2 linked regions of the Methylococcus capsulatus genome follow. The protein of the gene in region 2 binds, or shares a complex with, the protein of the main gene of each other region. Links are inferred from orthologs where the notes say so. Each region holds a gene or a part of one and is shown on either strand. Other genes may lie near its edges.

The links. Proteins that work in one complex are often made in the same cells at the same time.
Region 1: the proteins of uvrA (region 2) and mfd are in contact, whole or in part, in a crystal structure (PDB 4DFC), measured with the Escherichia coli proteins. The link is inferred for Methylococcus capsulatus from one-to-one orthologs.

What each region holds. Positions count from the first base shown.
Region 1 is NZ_CP104311.1:3,135,414-3,141,903, forward strand. The notes cover bases 2,428-6,490. They hold mfd (transcription-repair coupling factor), read left to right. Parts: upstream 2,428-2,816; coding sequence 2,817-6,290; downstream 6,291-6,490. Other genes in these bases: N4J17_RS15185 (H-NS family nucleoid-associated regulatory protein), read right to left, coding at 2,428-2,450; N4J17_RS15195 (hypothetical protein), read left to right, coding at 6,307-6,490. In the rest of the region: N4J17_RS15175 (agmatine deiminase family protein), read left to right, coding at 103-1,152; N4J17_RS15180 (carbon-nitrogen hydrolase), read left to right, coding at 1,149-2,036; more of N4J17_RS15185, read right to left, coding at 2,112-2,427. UniProt on the Escherichia coli protein: Couples transcription and DNA repair by recognizing RNA polymerase (RNAP) stalled at DNA lesions. Mediates ATP-dependent release of RNAP and its truncated transcript from the DNA, and recruitment of nucleotide excision repair machinery to the damaged site.
Region 2 is NZ_CP104311.1:1,371,002-1,379,280, reverse strand. Bases 2,732-6,156 are described here. They hold uvrA (excinuclease ABC subunit UvrA), read left to right. Parts: upstream 2,732-3,127; coding sequence 3,128-5,956; downstream 5,957-6,156. Other genes in these bases: N4J17_RS06765 (REP-associated tyrosine transposase), read left to right, coding at 6,047-6,156; N4J17_RS06775 (cation-transporting P-type ATPase), read right to left, coding at 2,732-2,973. In the rest of the region: N4J17_RS06780 (bestrophin family protein), read right to left, coding at 1-259; more of N4J17_RS06775, read right to left, coding at 256-2,731; more of N4J17_RS06765, read left to right, coding at 6,157-6,577; N4J17_RS06760 ((2Fe-2S)-binding protein), read left to right, coding at 6,626-6,847; N4J17_RS06755 (hypothetical protein), read left to right, coding at 6,934-7,308; metalloprotease PmbA, read right to left, coding at 7,488-8,279. UniProt on the Escherichia coli protein: The UvrABC repair system catalyzes the recognition and processing of DNA lesions. UvrA is an ATPase and a DNA-binding protein. A damage recognition complex composed of 2 UvrA and 2 UvrB subunits scans DNA for abnormalities.

The sequences.
Region 1 (6,490 bases), 1.8 Mb from region 2 along the record:
CGGCTTCCGAGCCATGCGCCGCCGCCCCACGGTCTCTTCGTTCGGGGAGCCCCGGCCTCAAACCGGCGGCACAATCCGTTCATCCACACCTTGCCGAATCAAGTGACATCGATACGATTCATTCCCGAGTGGGAAAAACAATCCGCCGTGCTGATTGCCTGGCCGCCGGGCAGCGGCGACTTCGCCCCGTGGTTGGAAGAGGTCGAACAGACCTATGCGGCCATTGCCGCGGCGGTGAGCCGGCGCGAAACCCTCCTCATCGCCTGCCTGGACCGGTCCCATGAACGGCGCATTGGTACTATCCTGGCCAATACCGGGACAGACTACTGCAGCCGAGTCGTTTTCGTCCGGATTCCATATGACGATATCTGGGTACGCGACACCGCGCCGCTCAGCCGGCTGCACGAAGGCCGGTTGGAACTGCTGGATTTCCGCTTCAATGGCTGGGGCGGGAAATACGACTGCGCTGACGACGCGGCACTGGCCGCGCGCCTCGTGACCATGGGTATCTTCGGCCAGACGCCACGGGTGGCGGTCGATTTCGTTCTGGAAGGCGGCAGCGTGGAAACCGACGGCCTCGGCACCGTCCTGACGACCAGTCAGTGCCTGCTCAATCCGAACCGCAATCCCGGCTATAGCCGCGTAGAAATCGAGGCCCGGCTCATGGAGACGCTGGGAACCGATCGCATCCTCTGGCTCGATCACGGCAAGGCCGAAGGCGACGACACCGACGCCCATGTCGACACCCTGGCAAGGTTCTGCTCGGAACACACCATCGCCTATACGGCCTGCGACGACGCATCCGATCCGCACTACGCGCCGCTTAAGGCGATGGAGCGGCAGCTGCAAGAGATGAAACAGCGCGACGGCCAGCCTTACTCCCTGGTGCCGTTGCCGATCCCGCAACCCATCCGCGACGGGAAAGGCCGGCGCCTGCCTGCCACCTACGCCAATTTCCTGATCATCAACGGCGCAGTTCTGGTTCCCGTGTACGGCGATCCGGCGGACGCGGTCGCCCTCGAGCGCCTGGGGCCGTGTTTCCTGGGGAGGGAAATCGTCCCCATCCACTGCACTCCGCTGATCCGCCAATACGGTAGCCTGCACTGTATGACCATGCAGTTTCCCGAAGCCGCCGGAGTCTCCCGCCCATGAAATCCATCCTCAAGCTGGCGCTGGTACAGCAGGCCTGTAACGGCAACCGGGAACACAATCTGGCCGTATCGGTCGAAGGCGTCCGCGCTGCCAAGGCCAAAGGTGCCGACCTGGTAATGCTGCCGGAGCTGCACCTCGGGCCGTATTTCTGCCAAACCGAGGACTGCGGCTGTTTCGACGGCGCCGAACCCATTCCCGGCCCCACCACCGCCGAACTGGCATCCGTGGCGCGGGAGCTGGGCATCGTGGTGGTCGCCTCGCTGTTCGAACGGCGGGCCCCTGGCCTCTATCACAACACGGCGGTGGTGCTGGACAGTGACGGCAGCCTGGCCGGAAAGTACCGGAAGATGCACATCCCGGACGATCCCGGCTATTACGAGAAGTTCTATTTCACCCCCGGCGACCTAGGCTTCCGCCCCATCGACACCTCGGTCGGACGTCTGGGGCTGCTGGTCTGCTGGGACCAATGGTATCCGGAGGCCGCGCGCCTGATGGCGCTGGCCGGTGCCGATCTCCTGCTCTACCCCACAGCCATCGGCTGGAACCCGGCCGACGACGAGGCCGAACGGTCGCGTCAGCTCGAGGCCTGGATCACTGTGCAGCGCGGCCACGCGGTGGCCAACGGACTTACGGTGGCCGCCTGCAACCGCATTGGCAGCGAACCCGATCCCAGCGGCCAGACGCCCGGCATTGTGTTCTGGGGAAACAGTTTCGCCGCCGGCCCCCAGGGCGAATTCCTCTGCCGCGCCGGTTCGACGGACGCGGAATTGCTGATGGTGGCGGTGGACCGCAAGCGCTCCGAAGACGTCAGGCGCATCTGGCCTTTTCTGCGTGACCGCCGTATCGACAGTTATGACGGATTATTGCGGCGCTATCTCGATTGACTCTTCCTCGAAGCAGCCTCCAAAAAAAAACCGGGGGCGAGCACGAAGCTCGCCCCCGGCTTTTTACCACCGGAATCAGGCCCTGATCTCAAATTCCTTGATATCGTGGCCCTGCGCGAGCAAAGCCTGCAGCCAACGTGGTTTCACGCCTCGGCCGCTCCATTTTTCCGCAGGATTATGCGGGTTCTGGTATTTCGCAGGCACCTTGGCGCCCCGGCGGGTACTCGGCGCACCCACTCCCTTGGAAAGATCTTCGACGATCTGGAACCGGACACCCGCCTTGGAAGCCAGTTCACTCATCTGGCGAAGATATTCGCGCCGCTCCGATTCAAGTTTTTCCTTGAGCGCCTTGGTCGCTGCATCAATGAGCGACTGTAATTCCTGCGCCGTATAACCAGAAAAATCATGTGACATTGACAACACCTCTCTGAGCAAGTCTTAAGCTATATTGTTGTGACCTTTAATATAATACATAAATCCGAGAACACAATACAATATGTCTTCCGCCTATCTGTACCGAGAAGTGCGAATTGCCGGCAGCGGAGCTCGCTTTTTCGCACCGATGCCGTTTGGCGCATTTCAGTCGGCTGGGAACCGGGCCACATCCTTCGTAAGACCCCAGACAATTCTTCCGGGCCGTGCCACCCCATTTAATTCGGCGGAACGCTCGCCCCCATTCCCCGGAATCGTCCCTGGCCAGCCCCGCGTTTTATGAAGCCGCTCGGCTAAAACACATCCCTTTCCGCCGACATATCGTCGGACGTCCGGTATCCCGATAGCATGAAACCACAAACCTCCGCTTCTTCCCTGACTTCGCCTTTGAAACCCGCCTTGCCCGCGGCCCGCCGCCAGGCGCTCTGCTGGAGCGGGCTGTACGGTTGCGCCGATTCCCTTGCGATCGCTTCGGCGTTCGGTGAGTCACCCGGCTTGTTTCTCGTGGTCACCGCCGACGCCCAGAGCGCTTTACGCATCGAACAGGAAGTGAAGACATTTCTCGGTAGGAATGCGGGGATCCTCCCATTCCCCGACTGGGAAATCCTTCCCTACGATGTGTTTTCACCCCTCCCTGAAATCACTTCGCAGCGGCTGCGGACTTTTTACGAGTTATCCCGCATCCAGCATGGCCTGCTCATCACTCCCGTATCCACCCTGATGCATCGGGTGGCTCCGCGGACCCACACCCTGGCCAATACGTTTTCCATTCGCGCGGGAAGCACCGTGAATATCGACCAGACCAGGCAGACGCTCGAAAGTGTAGGCTATCAGTGCGTCTCGCAAGTATACCAGCATGGCGAATTCGCGATCCGGGGCTCGATACTCGACCTTTATCCCATGGGGAGCGAGACGCCTTATCGCATCGAGCTCTTCGACGAGGACGTGGAAACGATCCGTACCTTCGATCCGGAAAGCCAGCGCTCGATCGAAAAAGTGGAAGGCATAGAGCTTTTCCCTGCCCGCGAATTTCCGTTCGACGAGGCCGCCATTAAAAGGTTCCGGCAGAATTTCCGGGCCGAATTCCCGGACGCGGTGAGCCGTAGCCTCCTGTATCAAGATGTCAGCAAGGGAATCGCCGTCGGGGGGATCGAATACTACATTCCTCTGTTCGTGGAACGGATGGATACGCTGTTCGATTACCTGCCGGGCGATACGACGCTGATATTGCACGGCGATGTCGAACAGGCCGCCGCCACCTATTACGCCGAGACCGCCAGTCGTCACGACCAGCGCCGCCACAACCTGGACCGGCCGCCGCTGCCGCCGGCCCGCCTGTTTCTGGAGCCCGAAGCGCTGAGCTCCAGCCTCGCATCCTTCAACCGCGTCATGATCGCGGCTGCGGACGCCGCTCCCCCCGCCGCGGTGAAATTCGACTGCGCGCCGCCACCGCCACTGCATCCGGAAACCAAGACCCAGCCTCCCTACGAGCCCCTGCAACGCTTCATTGGGGAGTTTGCGGGGAAAATCCTGCTGGTGGCGGAATCTGCAGGCCACCGCGAGACCCTGGCGGCGAACCTCGCCAAGTACCGGATCCGTCCACGGGTCGTGGAGGGCTGGGCCGACTTCCTTGCAGTGCCGGACCCGCTGTGCCTGATGGTCGCCGCCCTCGATCACGGCCTGGTCATTTCCGATCCACCCCTGGCGATCGTGACCGAAGCTCAGCTCACCGGCGACAAGGCCCAGCAGCGCAGGCGCCGGCAGCGCATGCCATCCAAGGATTTCGGCCAATTCCTGCGCAGCCTGGAAGAACTGGAGATCGGCGCGCCGGTGGTGCATCGCGAACACGGCGTCGGCCGCTATCTCGGCCTGCAGCGGATCGAGACCGGCGGCGTGGAGTCGGAATTCCTGACGATTCGCTACGCCAACGACGACAAGCTCTATGTGCCCGTTTCGGCGCTCGGCATGGTCAGCCGCTACGCCGGCGCGGACCCGGAACACGCGCCGCTGCACCGCCTGGGCAGCGAACAATGGGCCAAAGCCCGCCGCAAGGCGCTGGAACAGGTCCGCGATGTCGCCGCCGAACTGCTGGACATCCATGCCAAGCGGGCCGCGGTGAGCGGACGGAGTTTCGCCACTCTGACCGAAGAGTACTTGAGCTTCGCCGCTCAGTTCCCGTTCGAGGAAACACCTGACCAGGAAACCGCGATCCAGGACGTCATCCGCGACCTCGCCGCACCCCGTCCGATGGACCGGGTGGTTTGCGGCGACGTCGGCTTCGGCAAAACGGAAGTCGCGATGCGGGCCGCCTTCATCGCAGCCCAGAACGGTCGCCAGGTCGCGGTGCTGGTACCGACGACCCTGCTGGCCCAGCAGCACTACAAGAACTTCTGTGACCGTTTCGCCGACTGGCCGATGCGGATCGAGGTGCTGTCGCGCTTCGTCTCCAAGAAGGACCAGGCCCAGACCATCGCGGACATCGGCGACGGCAAGGTGGACATCGTCATAGGCACCCACCGCTTGCTGCAGAAGGACATCCGCTTCAAGGATTTGGGTCTGGTCATCATCGACGAGGAGCACCGCTTCGGAGTCGCGCACAAGGAGCATTTCAAGAAGCTGCGCAGCGAAGTGGACTTCCTGGCGCTGACCGCCACCCCCATTCCCCGCACCCTGGACATGGCCCTGAGCGGCCTGCGCGAGATTTCCGTCATCGCCACCCCGCCGCCCCACCGGCACGTCATCCGCACTTTCGTCACCGAATGGGACGACACCTTGGTGCAGGAAGCCATCACGCGCGAGATCAAGCGCGGCGGCCAGGTCTATTTCGTGCACAACAAGATCGAGACTCAGCCCAGGCTGGCGGAACGGCTGGAAAAGCTGGTGCCCGGTATCCGCACCCGCATCGCCCACGGCCAGATGCCGGAACGCGAATTGGAAAACATCATGCTCGACTTTTACCACCAGCGCTTCAATGTGCTGCTTTGCACCACCATCGTGGAAAGCGGCATCGACGTGCCCAGTGCCAACACGATACTGATCGACCGCGCGGACACCTTCGGCCTCGCCCAGCTCCACCAGCTCCGGGGACGGGTCGGACGCTCGCATCACCGCGCCTATGCCTATCTGCTGGTGCCGCCAAAGAAGTCCATGACCGCCGATGCCGTCAAGCGGCTGGAAGCCATCGAGGCGGCGGGCGAACTCGGCGCCGGCTTCCTGCTGTCCTCGCAAGATCTAGAGATCCGCGGTGCCGGCGAGCTGCTCGGCGAGGAACAGAGCGGCCAGATCCAGGAAATCGGCTTTACCTTATATACCGAACTGCTGGAAAAGGCCGTCAACGCGCTGAAATCCGGCAAACGGCCAGAACTGGAAACCGATCACCTCGGTGGTACCGAGGTAGACCTGCAATGCGCGGCGCTGATCCCGGAGGAATATCTGCCCGACGTGCACGCCCGTCTGGTGCTGTACAAACGCATCGCCAATGCTCGCAGCGACGACGAACTGCGCGAGCTGCAGATCGAGATGATCGATCGCTTCGGCCTGCTGCCGGAGGCGACCAAGAACCTGTTCGCGGTCAGCGCGCTAAAGAACGAGGCCGCCAAGCTGGGTATCGCCAAGATCGAAGCCAGCGCAACCGGCGGCCGACTGATTTTCGAAGCCCAGCCCAACATCGACCCAGCCGCGATCATCCTGCTGATTCAGAAAGAGGCTACCACCTACAAGCTGGACGGCCCGGATAAACTGCGGTTCATTGCCAAGCTCCCCAACCCGGCGGAGCGCGTCCGGTTCGTGGAAGCGCTGCTGGACCGGCTGAAGGCCAAGTGAGACGACGGTAGCCTTGATGGTCTCCCTGGCCCGCTCCTCACTGGTCTACGACTGGCGCCGCTATGCCTCCGCGGTGTTCGCCATCACCTTCGCCGGGCTGCTGGCGCTGGTGCAGCTGGCGCTGGGACTGTTCGGCACGGTCTCGGTGGCGATCGACCAGTCCGACGCGGACCTCTGGATCGGCTACCCCAAGACCCAGA
Region 2 (8,279 bases):
ATCGGCTCACGTTGACCAGTTGGCCCCACAGCCGTCGCGCCTCCCACCAGCGCTCGTAGCACTGGTTGACCTGGAATCCGAGGAAGATCGACATGGCTGTGATCAGAACACTCAGCGGCAGCAACGGGAGCGCCGTGTGTTCCATGTGGGTGTACTCGTAGATGAACTCCGCCAGCAGCGCCAGCGCCAGAAAATAGAGCAAGGCGGGCCAGTCGCTGCGCAAAGCCCGCCACAGGGTGGTGCCGCTTCGGACGATCATGACGCTATCCTCGCTCGGGAAAGGCGCCGGTAAGTGAGTTTCTCCAGACCGACCGCCCAGAAGATCACGACACCGCCCGCCAGGGTCAGCAGCCACTCGTCCAGTCCGATCGGCTCGGAATGAAACAGCCAGTGCATGACCGGGGCGTAGATGAAGCCGGTCTGCGCCAACATCATCGCCCCGATCCCACCCCAGATCCAAGGATTGGAAAACATGCCCAGCTTCAGCATCGAATGGCTGAGGGAGCGGCAGTTGAGCAGATAGAACGCTTGACCGACGCAAAAGAAGTTGACCGCTGCGGTACGTGCCTTGTCGACGCTCTCCTCGTGCGTCAGCTCCCATTCGAACAAGCCGAATGAGCCCGCGCACAGCAGCAGCCCCACCCAGAGGGTGCGGAACATAAGCCGGCGGGTGAGGATAGGCTGCTCGGGGTTGCGCGGCGGCCGCCGCATGATATCCGGCTCCTTGGCTTCGAAGGCCAAGGGCAGGCCGAGCAGCACAGCGGTGGTCATGTTGATCCAGAGGATCTGCCCAGGCAGGATGGGCAGGGCGATGCCCGCGGACACCGCGATCAGGATGACCAGGCCCTGGCCGATGTTGGTGGGGAGGGTCCAGGTGATGAATTTCACCAGGTTGTCGTAGACACCCCGTCCCTCCTCCACGGCAGCCGCGATCGAAGCGAAGTTGTCGTCGGTCAGGACCATGGCGGCAGCCTCCTTGGATACCTCGGTGCCGGTGATGCCCATGGCTACGCCGATATTGGCCTGGCGTAGTGCGGGCGCATCGTTCACCCCGTCCCCGGTCATTGCTACGATGTGACCACGGGTCTGCAGGGCTTGGACGAGGCGCAGCTTCTGCTCGGGCGCGACGCGGGCGAATACCGCCGTCCGCTCCGCGGCCTCGGGCAGCGCCGCGTCCGGAATCTTGGCCAAGGCTCTGCCGTCGATGGCGCTTACGTTCGCCCCTTCGCCGTTCAGGCCGATCTGCCCGGCGATCGCGACGGCAGTGCCGAGGTGGTCGCCGGTGATCATCTTCACGCCGATGCCCGCGGCGCGGCAGGAAGCGACGGCCCGGACAGCCTCCGGTCGGGGCGGATCGATCATACCTTGAAGGCCAAGGAAGCTCAGGCCGGCGCTCACGTGCCCGTGCTCCACCGTGGGGTCGTCGGACAACCGTTCGCCCCGGGCGAACGCCAGGACGCGCAACCCTTGGGCCGCCATGGCGTCCACTTCGCGATGGATGGCGTCCGGATCGAGCGGTTCCGGCGCCATACCCCTGCCAAAGGCCGAATCGCAACGGCTCACAATGCTTTCCACGGAACCCTTGAGGTATACATGGCGGGTATTTTCGGCCCTGTTGTGGTGAAGGGTAGCCATGAACTGATACGCCGATTCGAAGGGAATGGCATCCAACCGCGGGTGCGATTCGGCCATCGCACCCTGATGCAGCCCCGCCTTGTAGGCGCAGACCAGCAGCGCCCCTTCGGTGGGATCCCCTTCGATTCGCCAGATGGCGTCCTCGCGCACTAGCCGGGCGTCGTTGCACAGCAAGCCGGCTTTGAGGGTTTCCAGCAGGACAGGGTATCCGGCGGGATCGATCTCGCTGCCTTCACGCAGGAATTCGCCCTCCGGGGCGTACCCGGAGCCGCCCACCGTGAACCGGTCTCCGCCGGCATAGACGGCTTTGACGGTCATCTGGTTCTGGGTCAAGGTTCCCGTCTTGTCCGAACAGATGACGGTGGTGCCGCCCAGGGTCTCCACTGCCGGCAGCTTACGGATGATGGCATGGCGGCCGGCCATGCGCCGCACACCGATGGCCAGCGTGATGGTCACGGCCACCGGCAGTCCTTCCGGAATCGCGGCAACCGCCAGCGCCACCGAGGCGAGGAAAGTCCCGGCCACATCTTCCCCGCGCCAATACCCAGCCAGGAAGGTGAGCGCCGCGAGCGCGACGATGAACCACATCAGCACCCGGCTGAAATGACCTATCTTGCGGGTCAGAGGCGTTTCCAGTTCGCCGGCTTCCCGGATCATCCGGTTGATGCGCCCGATCTCGGTGGCATCGCCGGTGGCGACGACGATTCCGACGCCGGTCCCAAAGCTGACCAGGGTGGAGGAATAGGCCATGTTATGGCGGTCCGCCAGCAGGGTATCGACCGGCAAAGGGGCGCATCCCTTCTCGACCGGCACCGATTCACCGGTCAGGGTCGATTCATCGATCTGCAGTTCCTTGTGACGCAGCAGACGCAGGTCCGCCGGCACCTTGTCGCCGGACTGCAGAAACACGATGTCGCCCGGCACCAGATCCTCCGCCGGCACCACCCGCCGCCCCCCCTCCCGCAGGACCGCAGCACTTTGGCTGAGCGTCCGCGCCAGCGCATCGATGGAACGCAGCGCGTTGATCTCCTGGATGAAACCGATCACCGCATTGATGAAGACGACGCCGAAGATGACGGCGGAATCCACCCAGCTCTTGAGGAACCCGGTCACACCAGCGGAAACCAGGAGGATGTATACGAGCGGGTGGTGGAATTGGCACAGGAACAGGGCGATGGCGCTTTTGCCCCGCTTGGGCGTGAGACGGTTGGGACCGTGGCGCTCACGCCGCCGTTCGGCTTCGCTTTCACTGAGCCCTCGCCCGGCGTCGACGCCGAGCAGCTCCGGAACGGAGTCGGTCGGAACATGATGCCAAGGGTGCGGATTCGGTTCGTGCATGACATTCCTCCGGGATGGGGCGGAAAGCCGTGATGGTACACCAAGCGCCAGGCGGCCGTCCGGCAGGCCCGGCCGGCTTCGGACGCCGCTGCGCCGCTTTGCCAAAGCGCCACCAAAACCCTTATATTCGGGCGTTTAACCAAGCGGCTAGCGCATGGACGTCATCAGCATCCGGGGCGCCAGAACCCACAACCTCAAGAACATCGACCTCGATCTTCCCCGCGACAAGCTGATCGTGATCACGGGGCTGTCGGGCTCGGGCAAGTCCTCACTGGCCTTCGACACGATTTACGCAGAAGGCCAGCGACGCTATGTGGAATCGCTTTCGGCCTATGCTCGCCAGTTCCTGTCGATGATGGAAAAGCCGGACGTCGACCACATCGAAGGGCTGTCACCGGCGATCTCCATCGAGCAGAAATCGACCTCGCACAATCCACGCTCCACCGTCGGCACCATCACCGAAATCTACGACTATCTGCGCCTCTTGTTCGCGCGCGCCGGGATTCCACGCTGCCCGGAACACGGGGTATCGCTGGAGGCGCAGACCATCAGCCAGATGGTGGACCACATCCTGGCCCAACCCGAGGGATCGCGCTGGATGCTGCTGGCGCCGGTGGTGAGCGAGCGCAAAGGTGAGCATGTACAGGTGCTGGAAGATCTGCGCGGACGCGGCTTCATCCGGGCGCGGATCGACGGCGCGGTGTACGAACTGGACGAGCCACCCAAGCTCGACCTGCGCAAGAAGCACAGCATCGAGGTGATCGTCGACCGCTTCAAGGTGCGTGCCGACCTGGCGCAGCGGATAGCCGAATCGTTCGAGACTGCGCTCAAACTGGCCGATGGCCTTGCCATCGCCGCTTCCATGGATGACGAATCCGTGGAAATCATCTACTCGGACAAATACGCATGTCCCCACTGCGGCTATTCGCTGAGCGAGCTCGAACCGCGGATCTTCTCGTTCAACAACCCGCGCGGCGCCTGCCCCGAGTGCGATGGCCTGGGCATAAAGCAGTACTTCGATCCCGCCCTGATCGTCCACAATCCGGAACTGAGCCTCGCCGGCGGCGCGGTGCGCGGCTGGGACCGGCGCAATGCCTATTATTACGGCATGATCCAGTCACTGGCCGAGCACTACGGCTTCGACCCGGAAGAGCCGTTTTCCAGCCTGCCCCTGCATGTGCGGGAGGTGATTCTCCACGGCAGCGGCAGCGAGGTGATTCCGTTCAAAGTGCTATCGCCGAAGGGAACCGCGCTGGTGCAGCATTACACCTTCGAAGGCGTGATCCCGGTGATGGAACGGCGCTACCGCGAGACCGATTCCACCCTCGTGCGCGAGGAACTGGCCAAGTACCTGTCAAGCAAGCCCTGTCCTGCCTGCGAAGGCACCCGCCTCAACCGGGCCGCCCGCCACGTCTTCATCGGCGACACCAACTTGCCGGGCCTCGCCCAACTGCCGGTCCGACGCGTGCTGGACTTTTTCGACGGACTCGAACTGAGCGGACGGCGCGGCGAGGTGGCGGCCAAAATCGTCAAAGAGATCCGCGCCCGGCTCCAGTTCCTCATCAATGTCGGTCTGGACTACCTCAGCCTGGACCGCAGCGCCGATACGCTCTCGGGAGGCGAAGCCCAGCGCATCCGCCTGGCCAGTCAGGTCGGCGCCGGCCTGGTCGGTGTCATGTACGTGCTGGACGAGCCTTCCATCGGCCTGCACCAGCGCGACAACCAGAGGTTGCTGGACACGCTGATCCGGCTGCGCGACATCGGCAACACCGTGATCGTAGTCGAACACGACGAGGACGCGATCCGACTGGCCGACCACGTGGTCGACATCGGTCCCGGCGCCGGCGTGCATGGCGGCCGGATCATCGCCCAGGGCACGCCGGAAGAGGTGATGGCCGCGCCGGCATCGCTCACCGGGCAGTATCTCTCCGGTCAGCGCCGCATCGCCGTGCCGGCCCGGCGCAATCCGCCCAACCCCGAACGCCGGCTGACGGTGCGCGGCGCCAGCGCCAACAACCTAAAATCGCTCGACGTGTCGATCCCGGTCGGGCTGCTGGTCTGCGTGACCGGCGTCTCGGGATCGGGCAAATCCACTCTGATCAACGACACCCTCTACCCCGCCGCCGCCCGCGAACTCAACGGCGCCTCGCTGACACCCGCAGCCTGCGCCGGGATAGAAGGGCTGGAGCACTTCGACAAGGTGGTGGACATCGATCAGAGTCCGATCGGGCGGACGCCCCGCTCCAATCCGGCGACTTATACCGGATTGTTCACACCCATCCGAGAGCTGTTCGCGGCGACCCCGGAAGCGCGCTCGCGCGGCTATACGCCGGGCCGCTTCAGCTTCAACGTCAAGGGCGGACGGTGCGAAGCCTGCGCGGGCGACGGCGTCATCAAGGTGGAAATGCACTTCCTGCCCGACGTGTTCGTGCACTGCGACGTCTGCAAAGGCCAGCGCTACAACCGCGAAACCCTGGAAATCCGCTTCAAGGGCAAGACCATCCACGAAGTGCTGGCGATGACCGTGGAGGAGGCCGCGGCGTTCTTCTCGGCCATCCCCGCGGTGGCGCGCAAGCTCCAGATGCTGATGGAAGTGGGCCTCTCCTACGTCACCCTCGGCCAGAACGCCGTCACCCTCTCCGGCGGCGAAGCCCAGCGCGTCAAGCTCGCCCGCGAACTGTCCCGGCGCGACACCGGCAAAACGCTCTACATCCTCGACGAACCGACCACCGGCCTGCATTTCCACGACATCCAGCAGCTCCTCAACGTCCTGCACGAACTGCGTGACCGCGGCAACACCGTCATCGTCATCGAGCACAACCTGGACGTCATCAAGACCGCCGACTGGATCATCGACCTCGGCCCGGAAGGCGGCGAAGGCGGCGGACGTCTCGTGGCCGAAGGTACACCGGAACAAGTCGCGGCGAATCCAGATTCGCATACGGGGAGGTTTTTGGGGCCGTTGTTGGAGCGGGGGCGGTGAGTTAGCCAGCGTAGGTCCGATTAGCGCAGCATAATCGGACGAATGGCTGACATCCGGCGATAATGCTTACGTCAAGAACGGAAAACGGGCATGCCCAATTATCGACGCGCGTTCGTGCCCGGCGGTACTTGGTTCTTTACGGCCAATCTGCTGCAACGCTACGGCAACGATCTGCTGGTCCGCGAGATCGGCTTGTTACGCGAAACGGTGAAGCGGGTGTGCTCGCATCACCCGTTTCGAATCGATGCCTGGGTGGTATTACCGGATCACTTGCATTGCGTGTGGACCTTGCCGCCCGGCGATAGCGATTTCAGCCTGCGGTGGCGATTGATCAAGAACGGATTCTCGCGTGCATTGCCCAAAACCGAACGCCGGTCGGATATCCGCAAGGCCGCCGGGGAGCGAGGAATCTGGCAACGTCATTATTGGGAGCATTTGATCCGAGACGATGCCGATTATCAGCGGCATGTGGATTATGTGCATGTGAATCCGTTGAAACATGGCCACGTCATGCGTGTACAGGATTGGCCTTATTCCACCTTTCACCGGTACGTTGCGAAAGGGATTTATCCGGCGGATTGGTGCGGTGATATAGGTGTTTCGGTGGGTGGCGGTGAATGACTTTCGTCCGATTACGCTGCGCTAATCGGACCTACCTGAAGTTGGCGCATGGCGATGGGTGACGCAATTCTGGACGAGAGACACGATGTGATTTGCCGCTGCAGCGGCACGACGGCCTGGCAAATCAGGCGGCAGTTCGATAAGGGCTTAACCGATATCGATGGGATATCGAGGGCGACGGGCGCGTGCTCTGGTTGCGGGGCTTGCGATGCCGATATCATGGCGCTGCTGGCCGAATACCTTTTAACCGTTTCCCCAAGCCCCAACTGATGCCTGAACCGCCCTGCTTCCCTCTTGCCGGCCCAAACAGCGGATGGCTACAATCCTCCCTCCCGCCATTCTCCGTAAATTAGAAAATGAGCTACAAAGCCAGCCTCGTTAAATTCGCTATCAAGTTGACCCCGAAATTCCTGATTTTGTGGATCGCTAACATTATTCTCAAGGGCATTGCGGAGCTGACTTATTTTGCCTTTGACATCGATACACGAAAAGCTTACATCGCAGTAAACCTTGCCGGTGAATCGGAAACGATCGAAGTCTGGCTTGAAAACTTTTATATCATCGCCGACGGGACATCCCATCAATTCGTCATCCAGCAGGGCCGGTCCAACCGCCTCTGGCTGAACAATCTGCTGGCCCGTGTCGCGGGAAAGGCCTGGAAAATTCCTGAGCTGCCGCAGTATTCGGCGCAGCTCAAGCTTGCTGCGGAGCTGCTGGCGGCGAAAGGCTGAATCCCATCCTCATCCCCGCCCTTCCCCCGCCGGAAAGGGAGCCCCCCCTCCCGGCGGGAGTCGGAAGAACTTACCTCCATGGCATGACCCGAGCCGGAGACCGTTCACTCCTGACGCCGTCACGGGAATGCGCAGGGCGGTCATGCGGCGTTAGACTCGTAAACCAGACTTGCGGCCCGTCAATCACCCGCCACCGTCATGGTCTCGATCAGAATCGATCCGGTGCGAATATTGCCGCGGAGGTCGACGTCATTGCCGATGGCGACGACGTGACCGAACATGTCCCTGAGATTGCCGGCGATGGTGATTTCCTCCACTGGAAACCGGATTTCACCGTTCTCCACCCAGTAACCCGCGGCGCCACGCGAGTAGTCGCCGGTGACGATGTTGACGCCCTGCCCCAGCAATTCGGTGACGATCAGCCCGGTGCCCATGCGCCGGATCAGGTCCTCGAAGGCTTCACTGCCCGAGTCGACGATCAGATTGTGCACGCCGCCGGCGTTGCCGGTCGTCTGCATGCCCAGCTTGCGGGCCGAGTAGGTGCTCAGCACATAGGATTCGAGCACGCCGTTCCGGACCAGGTCGCGCGCCCGCGTCGCCACGCCCTCGGCATCGTAGGGGGCACTGCCCAAGCCGCGGAGAAGGTGCGGCTGTTCGTGGATGTGGACGAACTCGGGGAAGATGCGCTGGCCCAAGGCGTCCAGCAGGAACGAGGACTTGCGGTAGAGATTGCCGCCACGGACCGCTGCGATCAGATGGCCGATCAGGCTGGAAGCCACGTCAGCGGCAAACAGCACGGGGCATTGCCGGGTCGACAGGCCCCGCGCGCCCAGCCTGCGCACGGTGCGCTCGGCAGCCTTGCGTCCCACCGCCTCGGCGGATTCCAGTTCGGCCGGGTCGCGCGCCACGGTCCACCAGTCGTCCCGCTGCATGCTGCCCTCGCGCTCGCCGATCACCGAACAGGACAAACC